2 regions of the Streptomyces bottropensis ATCC 25435 genome follow, and region 1 is predicted to be linked to the other one. Evidence: riboswitches for the same ligand, from Rfam matches in the RefSeq annotation. Region 1 holds a riboswitch; the other holds the start of a gene.

Region 1 (6,692 bases):
GCTCTTTCGTCTGCTCTGTGACTACTGCTGGGTACGAGGGAGAGGTACGGCATCGAACTTCACCGCGTGAACAGCGCGTTCGCCGGATCCCCCCATCGCTCTGGGGGAGTCTTCAACGGCCGCGCGATCAGGCACCAGACCCGACGGCGAATGTATGCGCAACCGTGATGTGGCCAGCGGGGTTCCGCTATCCGGACGTGACGCTCTGTTGAGCGGTGGGTGCGGTGGAGAGTCGTGGGCGCGGCGGTTCAGTACCGGCTCGGATAGCCGTAGCCGCCCGCCGCCGGGGCCTGTGCCGGGGCCGCGTGGGCCTCGCGGTCGTAGAACGGGCGGGCGCCGGCGCGCAGCCACATGGCGACCGGGTCGTACTCGTCGGACATCGCGACGGTGGAGACGGGCAGACCGTCCGGGACGGCGCCGATGGACTGCTGCATCATCGCGCGCACCGAGTCGACGGCCGGCGGCGAGGTGTCGTACACGTCGAGGCCGATGGCCAGGTACGGCGCGCCGAGCGCGGGCTGCACCCAGGCGCGGCGCAGCGAGCGCACGGCGGGCGTGCGGTGCGCGTTCTGGGTCAGCAGGCCGTAGAACTGGGGGATCTCGATGGCCGGCTCGGACAGCCGGAGCGGGCCGGCGGGCTGCCGCTCCAGGCCCGTGGCGATCCGGCGCAGGTCGAGCCAGGGGATGCCGACGCCGCCGCCCGGGGCGTGCGGGTTCAGCCAGAGGCCGTAGTGGTCGGGGTAGAGGGTGCGGGCCACGTCGAGGCCGTCGACCACCTCGTAACTGCGGTTCCAGCCACTGGCGGAGAGCTCCTGGGCGGAGGTCACGCACGGGGCGTAGTTGAACCCTTCGACCTCCATGTTCCCGTACTGCGCGTCCGGGGAGCCGCCCTGGCCGTGCCAGAGCAGCATCCAGATCTGGCCGGAGGACGGGGTGGCGAGGGCACGCAGCAGCGCCTCGTAGGCGTCGTAACGCCCGGGCGTCACCTGCCGCAGCATGTGCTCGACCTGCCCGGTGGCGATGCGGCTGCCGCTCGCGCTCACGTTGGCCGCCCTTCGATGTGGACCGTGATGGGTGGTGGACCCTGGTGGTGGGAAACAGCTTAGGTGGTGTGCGGGTTGAGCCGGTCAGGGCTCGGGGGTTGTCGTGCGTCACGGAGGGCGGGCGCGTCGTGGCTGGTCGCGCCCACGCGGCGGAGCCGCGTGATGTCACTGCCCCGCGCCCCTTCGAGAAGCACTGATCAGTAGCCCTGTTGGTAGAACGGCCGTACCTTCTCGCGGAGCCAGTCCCCCACCGGGTCCTGGGCGACGTCCAGGAAGACCATGTTGACCGGCCAGGGAACCGGCGTCCTGGCCAGGGCCCTGCCGAGGGCGGCCAGGGGGAGGCCGCGGTCGGCCTCCCAGGAAGCCAGTTCGACGCCGATGAACATGACGGGGGCGGCGGTCTCGATGGTGGCGAGGCAGCGGCGGGCGGAGAGGACCACCCCGGTCGCGGCGAACTCGGCGGAGGCGGCCGCGAGGAAGTCCACGGGGTCGTCCTGCCAGTCCGGTTCGAAGAGACGGACGCGGGCACCGTTCGCCGTGCCGTCCAGCGGGGTCCGTCCGGCCCGGCACAGCTCGGCCACGGCGGGCGGCGGCAAGGGCATGCCCACGACGCCGTCCGGGTTCAGGGCGAGGCCGATCTGCGGAGGCAGACCGCGCGCGAACTCGACGGCCGGGGCGATCGTGAACGACATGTGGTGGCCGACGACCTGGCGGAACTGCTCCTCGGAGGTGAAGACCGGCACGTACGCCTGGCCGTCGAACTCCATCGTGGGCAGATCGAGCTGACCGCTCTGCGGGCCGCCGCCCTCCGGCAGCGGCACCCAGACGAAGCTGCGGGCCAGCACCTCCACGATCCGCGCCCCGGCCTGGGGCACGCCGAGCGACGCGGACAGCACCTCCTCCAGCTCGTTGCCGGGCCACCCGCCGTGCCCGTGGGGATGCGCCTGTGCCGGAAAGTCCGCCGGGAAGTCCATCTGCTGCCTACCGCTTTGCTCCGTGATGCTGTTGTCCCTGCACCTTAATTGCTTCCGGGCCGGGGGCGCGCCCCTCCGGGGCGCCCCGCTACCCCACGAAGTCGATCCGCTTCAGGACGTCCGCCGCCGCCCGGTCGAGGAGCACCGCCGCCCCGCACCCCTGCGGCAGCCGTCCCTCCTCGACCCCCCGCAGCAGTCTGGTCATGGCACCCCGGTGCCGCGCGAACGCGTACCGCGACACCCCTCGCCCCCGCTCCCGCTGCCCGTCCCGCGCCTCGCCGGGTGTCACGTCGAGCAGCAGCAGATGCAGGGTGCCGCCCCGCCTCCTGGCCTCCCGGGCGAGCCAGCTTCGTACCCATGCCTGCGCCCCGCAGTCGTGCACGACGACGCCCTCCCCCGAGCGCAGGGCGCGCCGCAGCCCCGCGTAGTGGGCGAGGCGCACGAAGGGCCGGTAGGCCGCGTACGGCAGGTGGCGGGCGAAGCGCGCGTCGAACCGGTCGCGGGTGTCCTGGGAGTCGATCCGCACGCCCGGCACGCTCCGCCGCATCAGTGTCGACTTGCCGCTGCCGGGGAGCCCGGTCACCACCACCAGGTCCTGCGGGCCGAAGGACAGTCCGTGCGGGCTGCGCCCGGCACGCTCCCTGAGGTCGCGGACGACCGCCCTCGGGAACGGGCCGCACGCCTCACCGGCCGGTACGACGGGCTGCTTGGGCATGGCGATGCCCGAAGTGGTCGCGTACGCCGTGGTCCTGTTCACCGTGATCGTCCTCCCCAGGGGTATGGAGACCCATCCCCACAGATTGTAAAGAAAAGGTAATGCCCGATCCCTCCTGGTTCGGTCCTCGTCCTGCCACAAGAGTGCTACGAACCACTGTGTCCGCTTCCCCTCGTCGTCCCCTACCTGTGAAAGGTCCCCCTGCCGCGCCGCGTCGATGCGTGCAATGATGTGCGCGCCAACTGCATACCGGCCGCTTGAATCCGCGCGGGAGAGCTCCCAGCAGTCTCGCTGGGGCGCCGAAGGAGCAAGTCCCTCCCTTGAATCTCTCAGGCCCAGATACCGCGCGGGCGAGGCACATCTGAAAAGCGGGCCGCGCCTCTTCCGTAGGGGCCGGCTCCACCCAAGGTGCAAACCACGACCACCGGTACGCGCGGTCGCGGTGAACCTCTCAGGTTCCGATGACAGAAGGGGAGGATCGCCCTCGCCTGTCATGCCCTGGGAGCAGAACCGATGAGCAGTAGCCCCACCGCTGGATCGCGCCGTACCGCGCTCGATGCCCTGCATCGTGCCCTCGGTGCGACGATGACCGACTTCGCAGGCTGGGACATGCCCCTGCGCTACGGCTCCGAGCGCGACGAGCACCTCGCCGTCCGCACGAAGGCCGGTCTCTTCGACCTCTCCCACATGGGCGAGATCACCGTCTCCGGTCCCGGCGCCGCCGCGCTGCTCGACCACGCGCTGGTCGGCAACATCGGCGGTGTGAAGCCCGGCCGCGCCCGCTACACCATGATCTGCCGCGAGGACGGCGGCATCCTCGACGACCTGATCGTCTACCGGCTCGCGGACACGGAGTACCTCGTCGTCGCGAACGCCTCCAACGCCCAGGTGGTGCTGGACGCGCTCGTCGAGCGTGCCGCCGGGTTCGACGCCGAGGTGCGGGACGACCGGGACGCGTACGCGCTGCTCGCCGTCCAGGGGCCCGAGTCGCCCGGCATCCTGGCGGCCCTCACCGACGCCGACCTCGACGGTCTGAAGTACTACGCGGGCCTTCCGGGCACGGTCGCCGGGGTCCCCGCGCTGATCGCGCGCACCGGCTACACCGGCGAGGACGGCTTCGAGCTGTTCGTGAAGCCGGAGCACGCCGTCGAGCTGTGGCAGGCGCTGACCAAGGCGGGCGAGGGCGTCGGTCTCGTGCCCTGCGGGCTGTCCTGCCGGGACACGCTCCGCCTGGAGGCGGGCATGCCGCTGTACGGGCACGAGCTGTCCACCGCGTTGACGCCGTTCGACGCCGGGCTCGGGCGGGTCGTGAAGTTCGAGAAGGACGGCGACTTCGTCGGGCGCACGGCGCTGGCGGCAGCCGCCGAGCGTGCCGCCTCGGCCCCGCCGCGCGTCCTCGTGGGCCTGGTCGCCGAGGGCCGCCGGGTGCCGCGCGCCGGCTACCAGGTCGTCGCCGACGGCCAGGTGATCGGCGAGGTCACCTCCGGAGCGCCCTCCCCGACGCTGGGCAGGCCGATCGCCATGGCGTACGTCGACGCCACGCACTCCGCGCCGGGCACCGCCGGTGTGGGCGTGGACATCCGGGGCAGCCACGAGCCGTACGAGGTCGTGGCGCTGCCCTTCTACAAGCGGCAGAAGTGACACCTTCGTAGCGTTCGCCCGTAGTCGTACCGAGCGTGACCCTCGGCACATCCGCGCTGCTCAACAGCGGTTTCAGCCGTCCCCCCTTCATCACCACTCCCCCGCGTACAGGAGAATTCAGGCCATGAGCAACCCCCAGCAGCTGCGTTACAGCAAGGAGCACGAGTGGCTGTCGGTCGCCGAGGACGGCGTCTCGACGGTCGGCATCACGGAGTTCGCGGCGAACGCGCTCGGCGATGTCGTCTACGCCCAGCTTCCCGACGTGGGCTCCACGGTGGCCGCGGGCGAGACCTGCGGCGAACTGGAGTCCACCAAGTCGGTGAGCGACCTGTACTCGCCGGTGTCCGGTGAGATCACCGAGATCAACGAGGACGTCGTCAACGACCCGTCGCTGGTGAACACCGCCCCGTTCGAGGGCGGCTGGCTGTTCAAGGTACGTGTCGCGCAGGAGCCGGACGACCTGCTCTCCGCCGACGAGTACGCCGCCCACACCGCCGGCTGAGAAGACGAGGTCGTACGCATGTCGCTGCTGAACACTCCCCTGCACGAGCTGGACCCCGAGGTCGCCGCCGCCGTCGACGCCGAGCTGCACCGCCAGCAGTCCACCCTGGAGATGATCGCCTCCGAGAACTTCGCCCCCCTCGCCGTCATGCAGGCCCAGGGCACCGTCCTCACCAACAAATACGCCGAGGGCTACCCCGGCCGCCGCTACTACGGCGGCTGCGAACACGTCGACGTCACCGAACAGATCGCCATCGACCGCCTCAAGGACCTCTTCGGCGCCGAGTACGCCAACGTCCAGCCCCACTCCGGCGCCTCCGCCAACCAGGCCGCCCTCTTCGCCCTCGCCCAGCCCGGCGACACCATCCTCGGCCTCGACCTCGCCCACGGCGGCCACCTCACCCACGGCATGCGCCTGAACTTCTCCGGCAAACAGTTCGACGTCGTCGCCTACCACGTCGACGACGCCGGAGTCGTCGACATGGCCGAAGTCGAACGCCTCGCCAAGGAACACCGCCCGAAGGTCATCATCGCCGGCTGGTCCGCCTACCCCCGGCAGCTCGACTTCGCCGCCTTCCGCCGCATCGCCGACGAGACCGGCGCATACCTGTGGGTCGACATGGCCCACTTCGCCGGACTGGTGGCGGCCGGGCTGCACCCCAACCCGGTCCCGTACGCGGACGTGGTCACCTCCACCACCCACAAGACCCTCGGCGGCCCCCGCGGCGGCATCATCCTCGCCCGCGGCAAGGAGTTCGCCAAGAAGCTCAACTCCTCCGTCTTCCCCGGCTTCCAGGGCGGCCCGCTGGAGCACGTCATCGCGGCCAAGGCCGTCTCCTTCAAGGTCGCCGCCGGCGAGGAGTTCAAGGAGCGCCAGCGGCGCACGGTCCAGGGCGCGAAGATCCTCGCCGAGCGGCTGACCGCCCCCGACGCCCGCGAAGCCGGCATCGACGTGCTGTCCGGCGGCACCGACGTCCACCTGATCCTGGTCGACCTGCGCAACTCCGCACTCGACGGGCAGCAGGCCGAGGACCGCCTCCACCAGGTCGGCATCACCGTCAACCGCAACGCCGTCCCCAACGACCCCCGCCCCCCGATGGTCACCTCCGGCCTGCGCATCGGCACCCCCGCCCTCGCCACCCGCGGCTTCACCGCCGAGGACTTCACCGAGGTCGCCGACGTCATCGCCCAGGCCCTCAAGCCCGACCCCGACACCGACACACTCAAGGCCCGGGTCAAGGCCCTCGCCGACAAGCACCCGCTCTACCCGACGCTCGGGAAGTAACCCGGGCTTCATCGCCGTACACCCCGCTTTTCCGGGGCACCGCGCACACTGGGGAGTGAGCGCGGTGCCCCACTCCCCGCACCACCCTCCCCCGTTCTGAGGAGTCACCGTGGCCATCTCGGTCTTCGACCTGTTCTCGATCGGCATCGGCCCGTCCAGCTCCCACACGGTCGGCCCGATGCGAGCCGCCCGGATGTTCGCACGCCGACTGCGCAACGAGGAGCTGCTCGCGAACGTGGCCTCGGTCCGCGTCGAGCTGTACGGCTCGCTGGGCGCGACCGGCCACGGCCACGGCACCCCCAAGGCCGTGCTCCTGGGGCTGGAGGGCGCCTCGCCGCGCAGCGTGGACGTGGAGTCGGCCGACGACCGCGTGGAGGCGATCAGGACCTCGGGCCGCATCCGTCTCCTCGACGACCACGAGATCCCCTTCTCCTTCGACAAGGACCTGGTCCTGCACCGCCGCAAGGCGCTGCCCTACCACGCCAACGGCATGACCATCTGGGCCCATGACGCGGCGGGCACGGAAGTGCTGT
Region 2 (6,692 bases), 2.0 Mb from region 1:
CACTCGCGGTCCTCGGTCCTGCCGTCAGGCCACACGCGGCGGACCCCACCCACGCACCCGGACCCGGGCATCCGTCTCCCCGATCCCCGAGAGCTGACAGCGCCGTCCGCTTCCGCCCTCGCGCCACCGTGCCTGTCGAATGGAGAGGCGACCCACCATGCCGCTGCATGTCCCCCCGGCTCCCGCCCCCGCCCTGCGCACCGTCCTCACCGCACTCGGTTCTCCCACCGCCGTCCACGAGGCGCGAACTCCCGCCCTGAAGAACGCCCAGGGGCCCGCCACGCCCGAGCTCCCGCTGCCCGTCCACGTACTCGACCGGATCACCCCGCAGGGCACGGGCATCGCCAGGCTCACCGGATGGCGGTTCCTGATCCGCTGCGGCGACCGTGCCGTGGCCGCCGCCGAGACCCGGCTGACCCCGGACGGCTGGGCGTTCTCCCACTTCTTCGAGGGCCCGTACATCACCTCGACCGAGCGCGCCCTGCGTCAGGCCGACGTCATGCAGCAGCCCTACCAGCCACGCCTGCTGTCGGTGCCCGAGCTGTACATGCTCATGCTCTGGCTGCACGCCGACCCCACCACCGACGGCGCCACCGGCGACCCGGCCCCGGCCGACCTGCTGGTCCCGCTGGCGCCCGCACCGCCCGGTATCGCCGCCCACCGGCCTCACCGGGTCACCGATCTCCTCCCGGTGCTGAGCACCCGGTTGACGCCCGCCCCCCTGCTGGGATCACCCGCCTGAAATCCGGATCGCCTCGCCATTCGCCCCCCTCGCGCCCCGCCACCGATATCCGGTGACGGGGCGCTTCTTTCCGACTACGCGGAATTACCGCTCCTTCGGGCACCAAAACGCTCGTACGAGCTATTCCCAGCTCTTCCCCGTAGTCGGACTAGCCCCATCCGACCATGGCGTACCACCCGAAAGGACAGTGCGAGAGGGATGAACCATCCGGGCGGGCGTTGCGTCATCAACCTGTGAAGAAGTCGTGCTGCGAAATGCCTGCGGATTGACGCCCGTGGGGCAACACTGGGACCGGACCGATTTATCACAACGGGGGGCGGCCATGAACGGGGCTTCACGCCGCGGGACAGACAAAACAGCCATCTCAGACCACACGACCAACCGAAAGATCCCAACAACCATGTGCCAGCACCAGCCACTGTGCCCGACTGCCGAATCCGCCGACCGGGAAGGCGCCCGACTCGTGGCGCACCACCCGGAGCAGGGATGGAGCCTGCTCTGCAACGGCGTTCTGCTCTTCGAGGACACCGGTGAGCTCCTGCCGGACGGCCAGATCATCGCGCCGCACCGCCCGATGGGCACCGTAATGACCGCCGCCTGAGCCGCACTCACGTTCGCCGCAGGGCGTGCGCCCCGCACAGGGCGCCCGCCCGGACAGAAGAGGGGCCGGCCGGAGAAGCACTCTCCGAACCGGCCCCGACACGTCTCCGCGTCCGACTACTCTTCGTAGGCGTCCAGCGGCGGGCAGGAGCAGACCAGGTTCCGGTCACCGAACGCCTGGTCGATCCGACGGACCGGCGGCCAGTACTTGTCCGCGGGCGAGACCCCGGCCGGGAAGACCGCCTCCTCGCGCGTGTAGGCGTGCTTCCACTCCCCGCCGAGCGCGCCCGCGGTGTGCGGCGCGTTCCGCAGCGGGTTGTCGTCCGCGGGCCACTCGCCCGAGCCGACCTTCTCGATCTCCGCACGGATCGCGATCATCGCCTCGCAGAACCGGTCCAGCTCACCGAGGTCCTCCGACTCCGTCGGCTCGATCATCAGCGTCCCGGCCACCGGGAACGACATCGTCGGCGCGTGGAAGCCGTAGTCGATCAGCCGCTTGGCGATGTCGTCGACGCTCACCCCGGTCGACTTGGCCAGCGGCCGCAGGTCGATGATGCACTCGTGTGCCACGAGCCCGCCCGGACCGGTGTAGAGCACCGGGTAGTGCGGCTCCAGCCGCTTGGCGATGTAGTTGGCGCTGAGCACCGCCACCTGCGTGGCCCGCTTCAGCCCCTCACCGCCCATGAGCCGGACGTACGCCCACGAGATCGGCAGGATGCCCGCCGAACCCCACGGCGCGGCCGAGACCGGGCCGACGCCCGTCTCCGGGCCGGCCGCGGGCTGCAGCGGGTGGTTCGGCAGATACGGCGCCAGGTGCTCGCGCACCGCCACCGGGCCGACGCCCGGCCCACCGCCGCCATGCGGGATGCAGAACGTCTTGTGCAGGTTCAGGTGCGAGACGTCACCGCCGAAGTGCCCCGGCTTGGCCAGACCCACCAGCGCGTTGAGGTTGGCGCCGTCGACGTACACCTGGCCGCCCGCGTCGTGCACCTGCGCGCAGATGTCGGCCACGTGCTCCTCGAACACCCCGTGCGTCGACGGGTACGTGATCATCAGCACGGACAGCTCGTCGCGGTACTGCTCGATCTTCGCCCGCAGGTCCTCGACGTCGATCTCGCCGTCGTCGGCGGTCTTCACGACGACGACCTTCATGCCGGCCATGACGGCGCTCGCCGCGTTGGTGCCGTGCGCGGAGGACGGGATGAGGCACACCGTCCGCTGCTCGTCACCGTTCGCACGGTGGTACCCGCGCACGGCCAGGAGCCCCGCCAGCTCCCCCTGCGAGCCGGCGTTCGGCTGCAGGGACACCTTGTCGTACCCGGTGGCCTCCGCGAGCTGCTCCTCCAGTTCACGGATGAGCGTGAGATAGCCCTGCGCCTGCTCGGCGGGCGCGAACGGGTGCAGCTGTCCGAACTCGGGCCACGTCACCGGCTCCATCTCGGTGGTGGCGTTGAGCTTCATCGTGCAGGAGCCGAGCGGGATCATGCCCCGGTCCAGCGCGTAGTCCCGGTCCGCGAGCCGGCGCAGGTAGCGCAGCATCGCGGTCTCGGAGCGGTGGTCGTGGAAGACCGGGTGCGTCAGGTAGTCGTCCGACCGCAGCAGCGCCTCGGGCAGCGTGTCCGCCGCGGCGGCGTCCAGGGCCCCCACGTCACCCTCCACGCCGAACGCGGTCCATACGGCGCCCAGCTGGGCCCGCGTGGTGGTCTCGTCGCAGGAGACCGACACCAGGTCGGCGTCCACGAGGTGCAGGTTCACGCCATGTTCCCGGGCGGCGGCCACGACCTCACCGGCCCGGCCCGGCACCCGCACGGTCAGCGTGTCGAAGTACGACCCGTGCACGACCTCGATCCCACCGGCCGTGAGCCCCGCGGCGAGCACGGTGGCGTACCGGTGGGTACGCCGGGCGATGGTCCGCAGCCCCTCAGGCCCGTGGTAGACGGCGTACATGCCGGCCATCACGGCGAGCAGCACCTGCGCCGTACAGATGTTGCTGGTCGCCTTCTCCCGGCGGATGTGCTGCTCCCGCGTCTGCAGGGCCAGCCGGTACGCCTTGTGTCCGTCGGCGTCCACGGACACCCCGACCAGCCGCCCGGGCAGGCTGCGCGCGAACTTCTCCTGCACGGCCATGTAACCCGCGTGCGGCCCGCCGAAGGCCATCGGCACACCGAAGCGCTGCGTGGTCCCGACGGCGATGTCGGCGCCCAGCTCACCGGGTGAGGCCAGCAGGGTCAGCGCCAGCAGATCGGCGGCGACGGTGACGAGCGCGCCGAGCGCGTGGGCCTGTTCGACGACCGGCTTGAGATCCCGTACGACACCGGAGGCGCCCGGGTACTGCAGCAGCACCCCGTTGATGTCGCGCGAGGCGATGTCGGCCGGGATTCCCTCGCTCAGATCGGCGACGACGACCTCGACACCGGCCGGCTCGGCGCGGGTCCGGATCACGGCGATCGTCTGCGGCAGCGCGTCCGCGTCGACGAGGAAGAGGCCCTTCTTGTTCTTGCCCATGCGCCGCGACAACGCCATGGCCTCGGCGGCGGCGGTGCCCTCGTCGAGCAGCGAGGCCCCGGAGGTGGGCAGCCCCGTCAGCTCGGCGACCATGGTCTGGAAGTTCAGCAGGGCCTCCAGCCGCCCCTGGGAGATCTCGGGCTGGTACGGGGTGTAGGCCGTGTACCAGGCCGGGTTCTCCATGACGTTGCGGAGGATGACGGGCGGCGTGAAGGTCCCGTAGTACCCGAGCCCGATCATCGAGCCCAGCACCTGGTTGCGGTCCGCGAGGGAACGCAGCTCGGCGAGCACCTCGGCCTCGGTACGCGCCCCGGGGAGGTCCAGCGCCTCGGCGTTCTTGATCACGTCCGGGACCGCGGCCGCCGTCAGTTCGTCCAGCGAGCCGTACCCGACGTGCGCGAGCATCTTGGCCCGGGCCTCGGCGTCCGGGCCGATGTGGCGCCGCTCGAAGGGGATTCCCTGTTCGAGCTCGGAAAGCGGAATGCGATGGGCGGTCATTACGGAGGCCTCCTGGTCTGACACGACCTTCGAGGGGCACCACGGCACGGGCGCCCCGACGGCCTCCCCCTCTGTCATCTCAACCTGAGAGCTTCACCGGTCCAGGTACGGACCGGCTTTCACCGTCGGTGAGAGCGGGAGCCGTGGCACCCGCTCTGCTTTCCAGAGTGACCTCGTCCGTGCGGTACGTGGGCCTGAGAGATTCCGGGGAGGATTTGCTCCTTCGGCGCCTGCCGGATGGTGTCCGGAGGACTCTCCCGCACGGGGTCAGCAGCCGCTGCCAGCGTATCAGCGCGGGCAACGCACTGGTCTTCGAGTGGCCGCCGCTCCCGATGTGCCTTTTCGTAGTGTGAGAGACGATTCGCGACCCCTTGGCGACCACCTGGAGGGCCCGTGCAGACCGACATCGATCCGCGCCACCTGATCGGCCGCAAGGCGTTCGACCGCAAGGGAAGCAAGATCGGCACCGTGGATGAGGTCTACCTGGACGACGCCACCGGCATCCCCGAGTGGGCCGCGATACGCATGGGCTTCTTCGGTCGCGACGCCTTCGTCCCCCTGGAGCCCAGCGAACTGTACGAGGGCACCCTCCGCATCCCCTTCGACCGCGCCCTCATCAAGGACGCCCCCGACTTCGGCGTGGGCCGCCACCTCTCCCCCGAGCAGGAACTCCAGCTCTACCACCACTACGGCCTGGACATAGCCCCGCCGCAGCCCCTGGACCACGACTTCGGCGACGTGGCGAAGCGGGACGACACCTGAGCCGCTCCCCGCCACAGCCCCAGCCGCAGCCGCAGCCGCCACGAAAGCACCGGACGGCCGACGCGCCCTCACGCCCCCGGCGCCCCCGGCGCCCCCGTGGACCTCAGCCCAGCACCCCACCCGGCACCAGCGGCAACGGTTCCGCCGGCTCCAGCGCGGCGTCGTCCGTCCTGAACGTCCGCACCCGCCCCGGCCCCGCATCGAGCGGCGTCTCGAACCGCACGGTCACCCGCCCGAGCCCGCTCCCCTGCACCCATCCGTGCCCGTACTCGGCGTGCCGCACATCGTGCCCGGCCCTGAAGATCCGCTCCCCGCCCTCGCTCTCCTCCGCCACAGGCACCTCCACGCCGCCTCCGGCATCCTCCTCGACGAGCTCCGGCTCTCCCGCCGCCTGCGCGAACAGATCCTCCTGCGTGTAGTCGGCGAGCCCGCTCACCCCGACCCCCAGCAGCCGCACTCCACCCGTCGTGTCCACGGCCTCCAGCAGCCGGGCCGCGGCCTCGCGCACCACCGCGGGATCGTCCGTGGGTCCCCGCAACGTCTCGGACCGGGTCAGCGTCGAGAAGTCGTAGCGCCGCACCTTCAGCACGATCGTCCGCCCCGACAGTCCGGCCTCCCGCAGCCTGCGCACACAGCGGTCCGCGAGCCGCCGCACCTCCATCCGGACCCGTACCCGGTCGTGGATGTCCACGTCATACGTGTCCTCCACCGATACCGACTTCGTGTCCCGCTCGGCCACCACCGCCCGGTCGTCCCGTGCCAGCGCCATCGCGTACAGCCCGTGTCCGTGGGCCTTGCCGAGCAGTCGTACGACCTCGCCCTCACCCGCCTCCACGATCTCCTCGACCGTGGTGATCCCGGCCCGCCGCAGATGGTCCCCGGTCGCCGGGCCCACCCCCGGCAGGATCCGCACGGACATCGGTCCCAGCAACGCCCGCTCGATCCCCGGCTCGATCAGCACCAGCCCGTCCGGCTTGGCCTCCTCGGAGGCGATCTTCGCGAGCATCTTGGAGGCCGCGAGCCCGACGGAGCCCGTCAGCGCGGTCATGGCCCGTATGTCCGCACGCAACCGCTCCCCGACGAGCCGTGCCGACGCCTCGTCCGAGGCCGCGCCCCCGGCCTCCAGATCCACGAACGCCTCGTCCAGGCTCAGCGGCTCCACCAGGGGCGACAGCGCACGCAACAACCCCATGACCTGATCGCTGATCGCCCGGTAGAAGCCGAAGCGCGGCGTGAGATACGCGGCGTTCGGCGCGAGGCGGCGCGCCTGCGCCATCGGCATCGCCGAATGCACCCCGAAGACCCGCGCCTCGTACGAGGCGGTCGCGACCACCCCGCGCGGCCCCAGCCCGCCGACGACAACGGCTTTCCCCCGCAGACTCGGCTTCGACGCCTGCTCCGCCGAGGCGTAGAAGGCATCCATGTCGAGATGCAGGATCGTGGGCGCGGTTCTCACAGCTCCGATGCTGCCCTACGCCACTGACAACGCCCCACCCTGAGCCTGGGGCGCCCCTCAGACCGCCCGGTTGCGCCGCCGTGCCAGCTCGTCCGCCGGATTGTGGCCCACGAGCGTCTCCCCCGTGTC

The links. A riboswitch is a leader RNA that binds a small molecule or an ion and turns the genes downstream of it on or off. The one in region 1 is predicted to bind glycine.
Region 2: linked by a shared signal. The riboswitch ahead of gcvP (aminomethyl-transferring glycine dehydrogenase) and the one ahead of gcvT (glycine cleavage system aminomethyltransferase GcvT) in region 1 are both predicted to bind glycine.

The regions. Positions count from the first base shown of each region.
Region 1 is NZ_KB911581.1:1,844,317-1,851,008, reverse strand. It holds gene STRBO_RS0108300 (enhanced serine sensitivity protein SseB C-terminal domain-containing protein) at 249-1,043, opposite strand; gene STRBO_RS0108295 (enhanced serine sensitivity protein SseB) at 1,241-2,017, opposite strand; gene STRBO_RS0108290 (AAA family ATPase) at 2,106-2,774, opposite strand; glycine riboswitch at 2,991-3,087, shown strand; glycine riboswitch at 3,088-3,210, shown strand; gene gcvT (glycine cleavage system aminomethyltransferase GcvT) at 3,246-4,373, shown strand; gene gcvH (glycine cleavage system protein GcvH) at 4,498-4,875, shown strand; gene glyA (serine hydroxymethyltransferase) at 4,894-6,159, shown strand; gene STRBO_RS0108270 (L-serine ammonia-lyase) at 6,269-6,692, shown strand, end outside.
Region 2 is NZ_KB911581.1:3,820,095-3,826,786, reverse strand. It holds gene STRBO_RS0116885 (hypothetical protein) at 158-742, shown strand; gene STRBO_RS0116880 (DUF5999 family protein) at 1,143-1,343, shown strand; gene gcvP (aminomethyl-transferring glycine dehydrogenase) at 1,460-4,345, opposite strand; glycine riboswitch at 4,518-4,615, opposite strand; gene STRBO_RS0116870 (PRC-barrel domain-containing protein) at 4,739-5,107, shown strand; gene STRBO_RS0116865 (DNA polymerase IV) at 5,211-6,563, opposite strand; gene STRBO_RS0116860 (MerR family transcriptional regulator) at 6,621-6,692, opposite strand, start outside.